2 regions of the Halovibrio sp. HP20-59 genome follow, and region 2 is predicted to be linked to the other one. Evidence: predicted binding sites of a transcription regulator. Region 2 holds the regulator's gene; the other holds the start of a gene.
The links. The regulator PhoB, encoded in region 2, activates phosphate uptake and scavenging genes when phosphate is short. The targets are predictions, from matches to a motif close to TGTCATANNNNTGTCANA.

Region 1 (5,209 bases), on a different contig from region 2:
CGGCGTCATTTATGTCCCGACTTCCTAATACCTTTGATGCCGATCAGCGCTACCCAGTTGATTTGCACATGCACTCAACCGCTTCCGATGGTGCGTTAACGCCCACCGAGCTGGTAACCCTGTGTGCCGAACGCGGGCTGACGCACATGTCGCTCACCGATCACGATACCATGGACGGCATTGAAGAAGCGGGCCACGCAGCGGAGAAAGCAGGGCTGTGTCTTATCCCCGGCTGTGAGTTATCCACACGCTGGCAGGGCGTCAATATCCATGTGGTGGCGCTGATGCCCGGCGGCTTACAGGGGGCAATGGTGGAGGGCCTGATTCAGCAGCGTGAAGCGCGGATACAGCGTGCAGTAGTGATCGCCGAAAGACTGGAAAAAGTCGGTTTATCCAACGCGCTGGAAAAAGCCCGACTGCACGCAGGCAGCGACCGCCCGCTAGGCCGCCCGGACTTTGCCCGCGCGCTGGTGGCAGAAGGCGTGGTGCCGGACTGGGCCAGCGCCTTCAAGCGCTATTTAGGCAGCGGTAAAAAGGGCGATGTTAAAGCCCACTGGCCGGAAATCAGCGAAGCCGTGAGCTGGATCGTCGATTCCGGTGGTGTGGCCGTGATTGCCCATCCACTGCGCCACGGCTTAACCCGGCGCAAGCGTGGCCTGTTGATGGATACTTTTCAGGCGGCGGGCGGCCAAGCGGTTGAACTGGTCAGCGGCCAGCAAAACCCGGATAGCACCCGTGATCTGGCGCGTCAGCTAGTGGAGCGCGACCTATACGCCTCCATGGGCAGCGATTTTCACTTCCCTGGCAGTCATGCGGCGCCCGGCAGCATGAGCCTAGTGCCGCGCACGGCGGCGCGCCCCATATGGCAGCACCCTCGTTTGGTGCATCTGCGCGATGCGTTACCCGGCCTACTGGCGGTCGGTTAAATCACAGCCGGGTCATTTCAGAAGCCGGTCAGTTAAAAGCCAAGTCGGCTATGCTGTATACGCAGTGTCTACGGATAGGAGTTACCAATGAGCCAATATTTTCAGATTCACCCGGAAAACCCCCAAAAGCGCCTCATCGATCAGTCGATTGCGATCATTCGTAAAGGCGGTGTGGTCGCGTATCCAACAGATTCGGGCTATGCCCTTGGCTGCCACCTGGGTGAGAAGAAAGCCATCGAGAAGATTAAATGGCTACGTTCACTGGACGATAAACACAACTTCACCCTGGTGTGCTCCGACCTCTCGGAAATTGGCACCTACGCCAAGGTGGATAACGATGTATTTCGGTTGCTGAAAGCCCATACCCCCGGCCCTTACACCTATATTCTGGATGCCACCTCAGAAGTACCGCGCTTACTGCTGCATCCCAAGCGTCGCTCGATTGGCGTGCGTGTGCCGGATCATCGTATTACCCACGCATTACTGGCCGCATTAGGCGAGCCGTTGATGAGCGTCACGCTGATTCCGGTGGGCGATGACCTGCCCATGAACGACCCGGAAGAGATCCGCGAGCGTTTTGGCGCCCACCTGGATGCCATTATCGACGGCGGCGCCTGCCATTTAGACCCCACCAGCGTCATCGACCTGCGCGAACTGCCGCCGAAAATCATCCGTGAAGGGCGCGGCGATATCACGCCTTTTCAGGCTTAGCGCTAGGCGTAAGCTAGTCAGCCGCCGGTTCTTCTTGCGCGTCTTTTTACGTGGCTCGTCGCTATTGTCGTCTAGCTGAAATGAATCCCGATACAGCCCTGAAACGAGCATCCAATGGCTAGCGCAGCGCGGTTTGGTGCGCCAAACGATGCGCGAGCGCTAACGCCGCTTTACCGTAGGCCGTATTGGGCTGGCCGTACTCATCGAGCGCGCCGGGAAGTGCCTGGGCATAGCGGCGAGCGGTGGTATCCAGTTCGGGATGGTCGGCGAGGGTGGCCAGTGCCTGCTTGGCGTCGCTTAGAAAACTGGCTTGTTGGCTGTCGTGGTAGGCGTCCAGCGCCAGCGTAGCGCGGTGCAGCCACTCGGCAGGGGAATGAGCCTCGGGCAACGGCCAATACTGGTTGCTCAGTGCATTGCCGCGAGACGCCTTACTGCTGTCCGAAGGGCGCAGCGGCACCTGTTCGGCAAGCATGAGAGCTAGCGTCCATAACGCTTCAGGTTCGCCGCTCTTTAATTCCAGTTCCAACTCGCGAATCGGCGTACGGTAGCCATCGCTAATAATTTCGCCCTCATCCAATACCAACTCGATATGACTCTCCTGACCTTGTACGCCCTCTTTTAGCTGCCAGCTACGCCGTGTGAAATCGGTGCTGAGTTGGGGGGCGAGGGCCTCTAGCACACCGCTGAGTTCGCCTTGGAAAGGAGGGAGTTTTGCAATTGAAGCGAGATCCAGCTGTGGGCTAGACACCTGCCATTCCCACTCTTCGCGTTGTGAGAGTCCACCACCGCCTTGGCCTGCGGTTTTCACCGTTTGTAGCACTTGGTTGTCTACCTGGCGTAGGCGTAGCGCAATGCGTGCCTCGGCTAAATCGCCCTGTGGGGTATCAAAGTAAGTGTTGGTCAGCGATTGCTGATGTTCGGGGTGTGCAGCGAGATGCGGGTGTTGAGTAAGCGCCGCAGGCCCTGTAGGGGCGAGGGCCAGTTTAAGTTCCACTTCCATGGGGTTTAGGCTTTTCATGACGCTAGCCACCTCGTTATCGTGACATTTAGATGAATATTTGATGACATTTGTGAACTTTTCATGACGGCGGCGGACGCACTCTTTATACTGGCGCCGCCATTTCCAGGCTCCCCGAAAACAGGCTAAAAGGCATTATGGTTACCTCCAATCCTTTTTCTTCGATGTTTGGCCGCTCGCCATTCCAGCCGTTATTGGCGCATATCGTCAAGACGAATGAATGTGCTGATCAGCTGTTGCCGTTTTTTGAAGCAACCCTTGCCAATGACTGGGACACCGCGGCAAAACTGCGCGAAAACGTCACCCATCTAGAACATGACGCCGATACGCTGAAAACCGAGCTGCGGTTGAACCTGCCCAACACCATGTTCCTGCCGGTCTCGCGTTCTGACCTGCTCGACCTGATCAGCGTACAGGACAAAATTGCCAATAAGGTACGCGACATTACCGGCATTATGCTGGGGCGTAAAATGCGCGTGCCGGATGAGCTGGCTGATCCCATGCGTGACTATATCCGAACCAGCGTTGCCTGTGTGGCACAAGCACGCCAAGCGTTGGAAGAGCTCAAGGATCTACTTGAGTCCGGCTTTGGTAAAAACGTCTCTGATGTGATGCAGAAGATGATCCGTGAACTGCATACCCTAGAACACCAAGCCGATGACCAGCAGGTGATTATTCGTCGTCAGCTGTTCTCCCTTGAGAGCCAGTTGCCCCCCGTCGATGTGATGTTTCTCTACAAGATCATTGAATGGGTTGGCGAACTATCCGACCGCGCCGAGCGCGTGGGTAGCCGTCTGCAGATTCTGACTGCCCGCTAAGGGGACTTACATGCTGATTATTGCCCAGTACGGTGAAATCTTCATTATTCTGGCCTGTTTGTTTGGCTTCTTTATGGCCTGGGGCGTTGGCGCGAACGACGTGGCCAATGCAATGGGCACCTCGGTGGGGTCGAAAGCGATCACCATCAAACAAGCGATCTTGATCGCTGTTGTTTTTGAATTTCTAGGGGCCTGGTTAGCCGGGGGCGAGGTTACCAATACGATTCGTAAAGGTATTATCGACCCTGAGCTACTGCAGGAGGACCCGCAGCTGCTGGTATACGGCATGCTGGCAGCACTGCTGGCCGCGGGAACATGGCTGCTAGTGGCTTCCATGAAAGGTTGGCCGGTTTCCACGACGCACTCGATTGTCGGCGCGATTGTGGGCTTTGCGGTCGCCGGGCTAGGCCCCGCAATGGTCGATTGGGGTGCAGTTGGCAAGATTGCCGCCAGTTGGGTGGTCTCACCCTTGTTGGCAGGCACCATCGGTTTCGTGCTGTTTAAATCGGTACACCACTTGATTTTCGAGGATGCCAACCCGTTCACGGCCGCCAAACGCTATGTGCCGGGCTATGTGTTTCTGGTGGGCTTTATCGTTTCGATGGTCACGCTGACCAAAGGGTTATCCCACGTAGGGCTCGATCTAACCTTTAATCAGAGCCTGCTGCTGTCGATTCTGCTGGGTCTGGTGATTATGGGCATCGGCCTGATCATGCAGCGGCGTATCAAGTTCGAGCACAATGCTAACGACCACTTCGGCTATGCCAACGTAGAGCGCGTGTTCGGCGTGTTGATGATCTTCACCGCCTGCGCCATGGCCTTTGCCCACGGCTCCAACGACGTGGCGAATGCGGTTGGCCCACTGGCGGCAGTGATCAGCGTGGTGCAAACCGGTGGTGAAATTGGCAGCTCTGCACTGGTGCCTTGGTGGGTGCTGGTACTTGGCGGCGGCGGTATCGTGGTGGGCCTGGTCACCTACGGTCATAAGGTCATCGCGACCGTAGGCACCGGGATTACCGAATTGACTCCCAGCCGTGGCTTTGCCGCTACCCTGGCGGCAGCCACGACGGTGGTGTTGGCCTCGGGCACTGGCCTGCCGATTTCTACTACCCACACTCTGGTCGGCGCGATTCTTGGGGTAGGGCTGGCGCGCGGCATGGCGGCATTGAACCTGCGGGTTATCGGCACAATTGCGGCGTCCTGGCTGATTACGCTGCCCGCAGGGGCAGGTCTCGCAATTCTGTTCTTCTTTATGTTCAAGGGCATGTTCGGCTAAATTTAGGCTCGAACGCTTTTAGACACCGTTAAGCGATACCATCACAGCGGCATCTTCATGTTTATCTGCATTAGATTGAGCAGATTGGCATTTGAAGGTGCCGCTGTTTTTCGTGCTCTGGTAAAGTAACCGGAGTCTGTTTTTGAGATTGTTTTTGAGATTGTTTTGAGACTGTTTTGAGACTGTTTCTTTCACCTGCTGCCGGAGAGCGGCCCTTGGATACGCGCTTCCCCTTTGTTGATTGGTTTCGTAACGCTTCCCCCTATATTAATGCCCACCGGGGACGAACCTTTGTCATCTTAATTGAAGGCGAAGCCATGGCGTCTGGCCGCGGGGAGCAGCTGATTCAGGACTTGGCCCTGCTGCATACCTTGGGCGTTCGCCTGGTGGTGGTGTTTGGCATTCGTCCCCAGGTGCATGAAGCGCTGACCGCTGCGGGCGTCGAGCCCACGCGCATCGA
Region 2 (5,209 bases):
ATCACCTACTTGGATTATCCAATGGATAACAACAAGGTGACGTTTACCGATATGCGGCAGCGCTTGGCTAAACGCTGGTGGCCAAGCCTGACCTATGGCGGATTAATCACCCTCATTACCTGGATTCCACTGGCCAATTTATTCCTGATTCCCGGCGCGGTGGCGGGCGCTGTCCTTATGTGGGATGCCCACTACAGAAGCGCTCGTGAGACGACATCACCGTGACACCTCGCTTAACGTATAACGCTCGCCAAACCACGTTGCTACCTTTTGATTAACGCTTATCTACCGGGGAACAAACCTGTGTTAAAACCTCTATTAAAACCTGTGTTAAAACGTATCTCCTGGCTGGGCGGTGCACTCTTGATTGGGGCTATGTCGATTTCCCTGGCATCGATGGCGATGGCCCACGACGTGCAAACAGACACACTGCGTATCGCCCACCCCTTCGCCACACCGACGCCACCAGGCGCTATCAACGGTGCTGCCTATGTGGATATCACCGCCTTTTCAGTCCCTGTTACCCTGGTCAGCGCACATAGCCCTGTCAGTGCTGATGTAGAACTGCACGACATGCAGATGGATGGCGATATGATGCAGATGCGTCATGTCAATGAGCTGCGTATCGAGGCAGGTGACACTTACACCATGCGCCCTGGTGGGGGCTATCACTTAATGTTGATTGGATTAACCAAGCCGCTTAAAGAAGGTGCGCAGTTTCCTCTCACCCTAACTTTCGCGGAACAGGGTGATGTTGATATAGAGGTCTGGGTACAAAGCGCCCAAGAGGGTAGCGAAGCCGCTGACGGGCACCACCATTGATATGCTGGCAAAAATTAGGCCCTGCGTAACAGCAGGGCCTAAGGACACAACGTGTAGACAATAACTAAGGCTAGCTTCCTTTCCTTTTGCGGGGCTCCAACCTTGGATTTTAACCCTGACTAGCGTTTTGATTGCCGTCTGATTCATTCCATGAATCGCTATGTATCCCTATCAATGTGACATCCTTGAGCATTTTTCTTTGCCACTTAATAGTAGTGTATTTCGCGACAAATGCAAAGATTTGTTACCAAACGTTTCCGTCATGCTTGTCTTTCATTAAGCCAGCAGGCATCAGCGTAAGGAGCGAAAATAAGTAATCGCACAAAAATTAGGCCCCAACAATGTGGGGCCCGATATCAGAATAAGTATAGGTAGTAACTAACGCTAGCTTCCACTCCTTGTGCGGGGATCCAACCTTGGAATTAACCCTGACCAGCGTTTTGACCACCTACCGATTCATCCTTGAATCCTGTGACATCCTTGCCTTTCAACATCCTGTTGTTCGCTTCATCGTCCTATGGTGAAGCATTCTTTGATATCTTAACTGATTGAATAAGACTGTTTTTACAGTACTGTCTATTCACTTAACCATTATGCTGCAGAAGATATGCCAAGCAGCCAAAATAAAAAAATTATCTATTTAAAAACAGAGAGTTAATAAATAAAACAATACCTAAAGGAGTGCCTCAATGACACAATAAACCCTTTAGAAGTGTGTAAAAAAGGCACATGCGTAACACTGAACCACCCTTACATGTCAATATTACATACTTCTACAAATATCGTGCGGCGAGACATTTGCTAAATTAAAAGAGTCGCGAGGCGGGGAAGAGGCAGCGAAACAGCGCGCCTTTACCGGGGTGGGATTCAATCTGCAGTTGGGCATCGTGGCGTAACAACACATGCTTTACGATTGCCAGGCCTAAACCGGTGCCGCCGGTCGCTTTGCTGCGGCCCTTATCAACGCGGTAGAAACGTTCGGTTAAACGAGGTATATGCACCGGGTCAATCCCTTCACCGTCATCTTCGACATCGATGCAGCCGTCGCCGTTAGCAGTCGCTTTCCAGCGTAAGGTAATGTGACTGCCCGGTGGCGTGTAGCGCACGGCATTGAAGGCAAGGTTAGAAACGGCACTGCGGATTTCTTGTTCGCTACCCAGCAAACGGGCGTCGTTCTCAACCGCCACGCTGATGGTATGACGCTGGTGTGATAGTGCCAACGCATCGTCGCATACACTCTGGAGTAGCGGCCCAAGCGACAGAGGATGGTGGTCCTTTCCGCCTTGATCAATTTCCAAGCGTGACAGCAGCAATAGATCATTGACCAAATTTTGCATGCGCTGGGTTTGTTCCTGCATTTGCTGAATACTGCGCCCTAAACGTGGCGGCAGCTGATCGCTAATATCACTATAGGTTTCCAAATAGCCGGAAAGCACCGTTAATGGCGTACGCAGCTCATGCGACACATTGGCGACAAAGTCGCGGCGCATTTGCTCCAGGCGATGCAAACGGGTGATATCGCGAGCCATTACCAAACGCTCGTCGTCGCCGTACAGGGTGATTTGGTACTGCAGGATACGCCGCTCGTCTATCGGCGAGGTTAGCGTCAGCGGTTCGCTGTAATCGCGGGAATTAAAGTAGCGAATAAAGCTCGGGTCACGCAGAAGGTTGGTAATATGCTGGCCGCGATCATGGGCGGTTTGTAGCCCCAGCATGTTCGTCGCCGCGCTATTCCACCACTCTAAATCGCCGTGGCGATCGAGCATCACTACACTGTCGCGCATCGCTTCCGACGATTCTTGAATACGCGCTAAGGTCGCGCGCAGTCGACTTTGGGTGATGCGCTGGCTTTTTTGGTAGCGGTATAAACGGTCAAACAGCTCACCCCACATCCCGCGGGCGGCGGGTGGTTCATCGTGGGGTTGAAGGGTTAACCACAGGTAAAGCTCACGGAGCCGGCGCAAATGGTAAAAGAGACATACCGCAAGCCCTGCCGAAAGCCCCAGCCCAGCCGCGCCTAGCAGCCAGCCAATGCAAGTACCCAGCGTTGCCAGCCAGGCTAGTCGCCACAGTTCACGGCTCCATAAGCGCACATTTACACCCGTGCGGAGAAACGGTATCCGGTACCCCGAACCGTTTGAATCAGGTTTTGATGCACATCGCCCAGCGCCTTACGCAAGCGCCGAATATGCACGTCGACCGTGCGCTCTTCAACGTAAACGTTGCCGCCCCATACTTGGTCAAGCAACTGGCTACGCGTGTAAGCGCGCTCTTGGTGCGTCATAAAAAACTGCAGCAAACGGTACTCGGTGGGCCCCATTTCCAGCGCTTTGCCGTGAGCACTGACCCGATGGCTCACGGGGTCCAGCAGCAAGCCATTGATCTCGATGGGATCTTCAACGCCACGCGGTGTGGCACGACGCAGCACGGCTTTTAGACGCGCCACCAATTCCCGCGGCGAAAACGGCTTAGTAATATAGTCATCGGCACCGGCCTCAAGCCCCTGAATTTTATTATCCTCCTCGCCTTTGGCGGTCAGCATAATAATGGGTATCTCGGCGGTTGCCTCTTCACGCTTTAAGCGCCTAGCCAGCTCGATGCCGCTGGTGCCGGGCATCATCCAGTCAAGTAACAATAAATCAGGTTGATGGTCGACCACCATGGCATGGGCATCTTGGGCGTTATCCGCTTCCAACACGCGATAGTCAGCCATTTCCAGCGCCACCGCAATCATCTCGCGAATCGACGCTTCATCATCGACAATCAGAACGGTTTTGGCGGTCATACCAGAGCCTCACGGTGTTCAAAGAAAACTGGCTCAAAGAAATCTAGTTCAATGAAAACTAGCTCAGAGAAAAAAGTTTAATGACATGTCAGTGACGATCACACCATGACTTGATGACAGTTACATGACAACCATCACTATTAGCCCACCGCCGGCCACCAACTTAATATAATACCCGCAAAAATCAGCAGGCCCGACCAAAAATTATTCAGAAACGCTTGAAAGCACGCGCCTCGTTCGCGCCGGTAAATCAACCGCTGCTGATGTATAAACGTTGCCGCCATGGCAGCAAGCCCTAACCAAAAGAACCCGCCTAACGCTACCTGCCAGCCCACCCACGCCAGCAACCCTAACGTTGCCAGCTGGAGTAAACCAATTATCAAACGATCGGCGTTTCCAAACAGCACGGCCGTGGATTTAATGCCCACTTTTACATCATCGTCGCGATCCACCATGGCGTATTGGGTATCGTAGGCCACTGTCCACAGCACGTTGGCGCCAAACAGTAACCAAGCCTCCAGCGGAACATGGCCCTGCACGGCGCCGAAGGCCATCGGAATCGCCCAGGAGAAAGCCGCCCCTAGCACTACCTGCGGGAAGTGGGTGTAGCGCTTCATAAACGGATAAATAATCGCCAGCGCGACGCCGCCCAGCGAGAGCAAAACGGTAAACCAGTTGGTCAGTAAAACCAGTACAAAGGCAGCGGCCACCAAGGCGGCAAACAGCGACTGGGCTTCGGTTTCGCTAATCCGCCCCGTCGCCAGGGGGCGATTTTTAGTGCGCTTCACATGGCCATCAAAATGCCGATCGGCGTAGTCGTTGACCACGCATCCCGCCGCGCGCATGACATACACCCCGGCGATAAAAATCAGCAGCACATTGCGTTTGGGCACTCCATCCGCAGCAATCCACAGGGCCCACAGCGTCGGCCACATCAGCAGCCAGGTGCCAATGGGTCGGTCTAAGCGCATTAAGTGTAGAAAATCAGCCACGCGAGCAAATCCCTTCGGCCGCAGCAGTGAACGATCCATGCTTACCTCTCGAAATGAGACACTATAATTCAACGACTTTAGCGCGAAGGCAGACCAAGGTCATCCGTCATCGCCGGCAAAAAGAACTCCTGCACTAATAGTGACAGGCCACCGTGTTGATAGCCGTGCTTAGAGCCATGATAAAAAACGGAGCGACGGCCCCAAGCGCAGTCGTTTTGTATACCGCTAACGCTAGCAAACGAGGGAGAGTGAGTCGTTACTTCCAGCGGCCCGCGCACCACACCTGGCTGGCGAAATAGCCAGCTGCCTAGCGAGCGTTCGCCCAGGCGCTCCAAACGCTGGCCCTTTAGCTGCGCAAGCGGGGCGACCGAGCGAGCCACCACCCAAGGCGTTTCATCTAGGCACAGCGCTACTTCCCGTAGCCAGGCATAGCGGCGGGGCGCAAGACTAAGTGCTAACGCTTCGTCGCGCTGCGGCAAGCCGATGCATTGGCGTAACACCCGCACACGAAAAGATTTTCCATTCCCAGCGGCGATTAAGCGAGCGGTCAATGAGTCGGTTGAGGCCACCCACTGCCACCAAGCGCTGCTCATTGCTGGCCGCGCAGCGT

Region 1: RZA33_RS10900 (CYTH domain-containing protein) is a predicted target of PhoB. The motif match lies at 2,687-2,704, and genes of this name have one in related genera.

What each region holds. Positions count from the first base shown of each region.
Region 1 is NZ_JAWJUW020000008.1:25,028-30,236, forward strand. It holds gene RZA33_RS10890 (PHP domain-containing protein) at 12-926, shown strand; gene RZA33_RS10895 (L-threonylcarbamoyladenylate synthase) at 1,014-1,637, shown strand; gene RZA33_RS10900 (CYTH domain-containing protein) at 1,756-2,655, opposite strand; gene RZA33_RS10905 (TIGR00153 family protein) at 2,793-3,473, shown strand; gene RZA33_RS10910 (anion permease) at 3,484-4,749, shown strand; gene argA (amino-acid N-acetyltransferase) at 4,965-5,209, shown strand, end outside.
Region 2 is NZ_JAWJUW020000009.1:28,867-34,075, forward strand. It holds gene cysZ (sulfate transporter CysZ) at 1-225, shown strand, start outside; gene RZA33_RS11600 (copper chaperone PCu(A)C) at 304-822, shown strand; gene phoR (phosphate regulon sensor histidine kinase PhoR) at 1,629-2,915, opposite strand; gene phoB (phosphate regulon transcriptional regulator PhoB) at 2,918-3,607, opposite strand; gene ubiA (4-hydroxybenzoate octaprenyltransferase) at 3,748-4,638, opposite strand; gene RZA33_RS11620 (chorismate--pyruvate lyase family protein) at 4,677-5,209, opposite strand, start outside.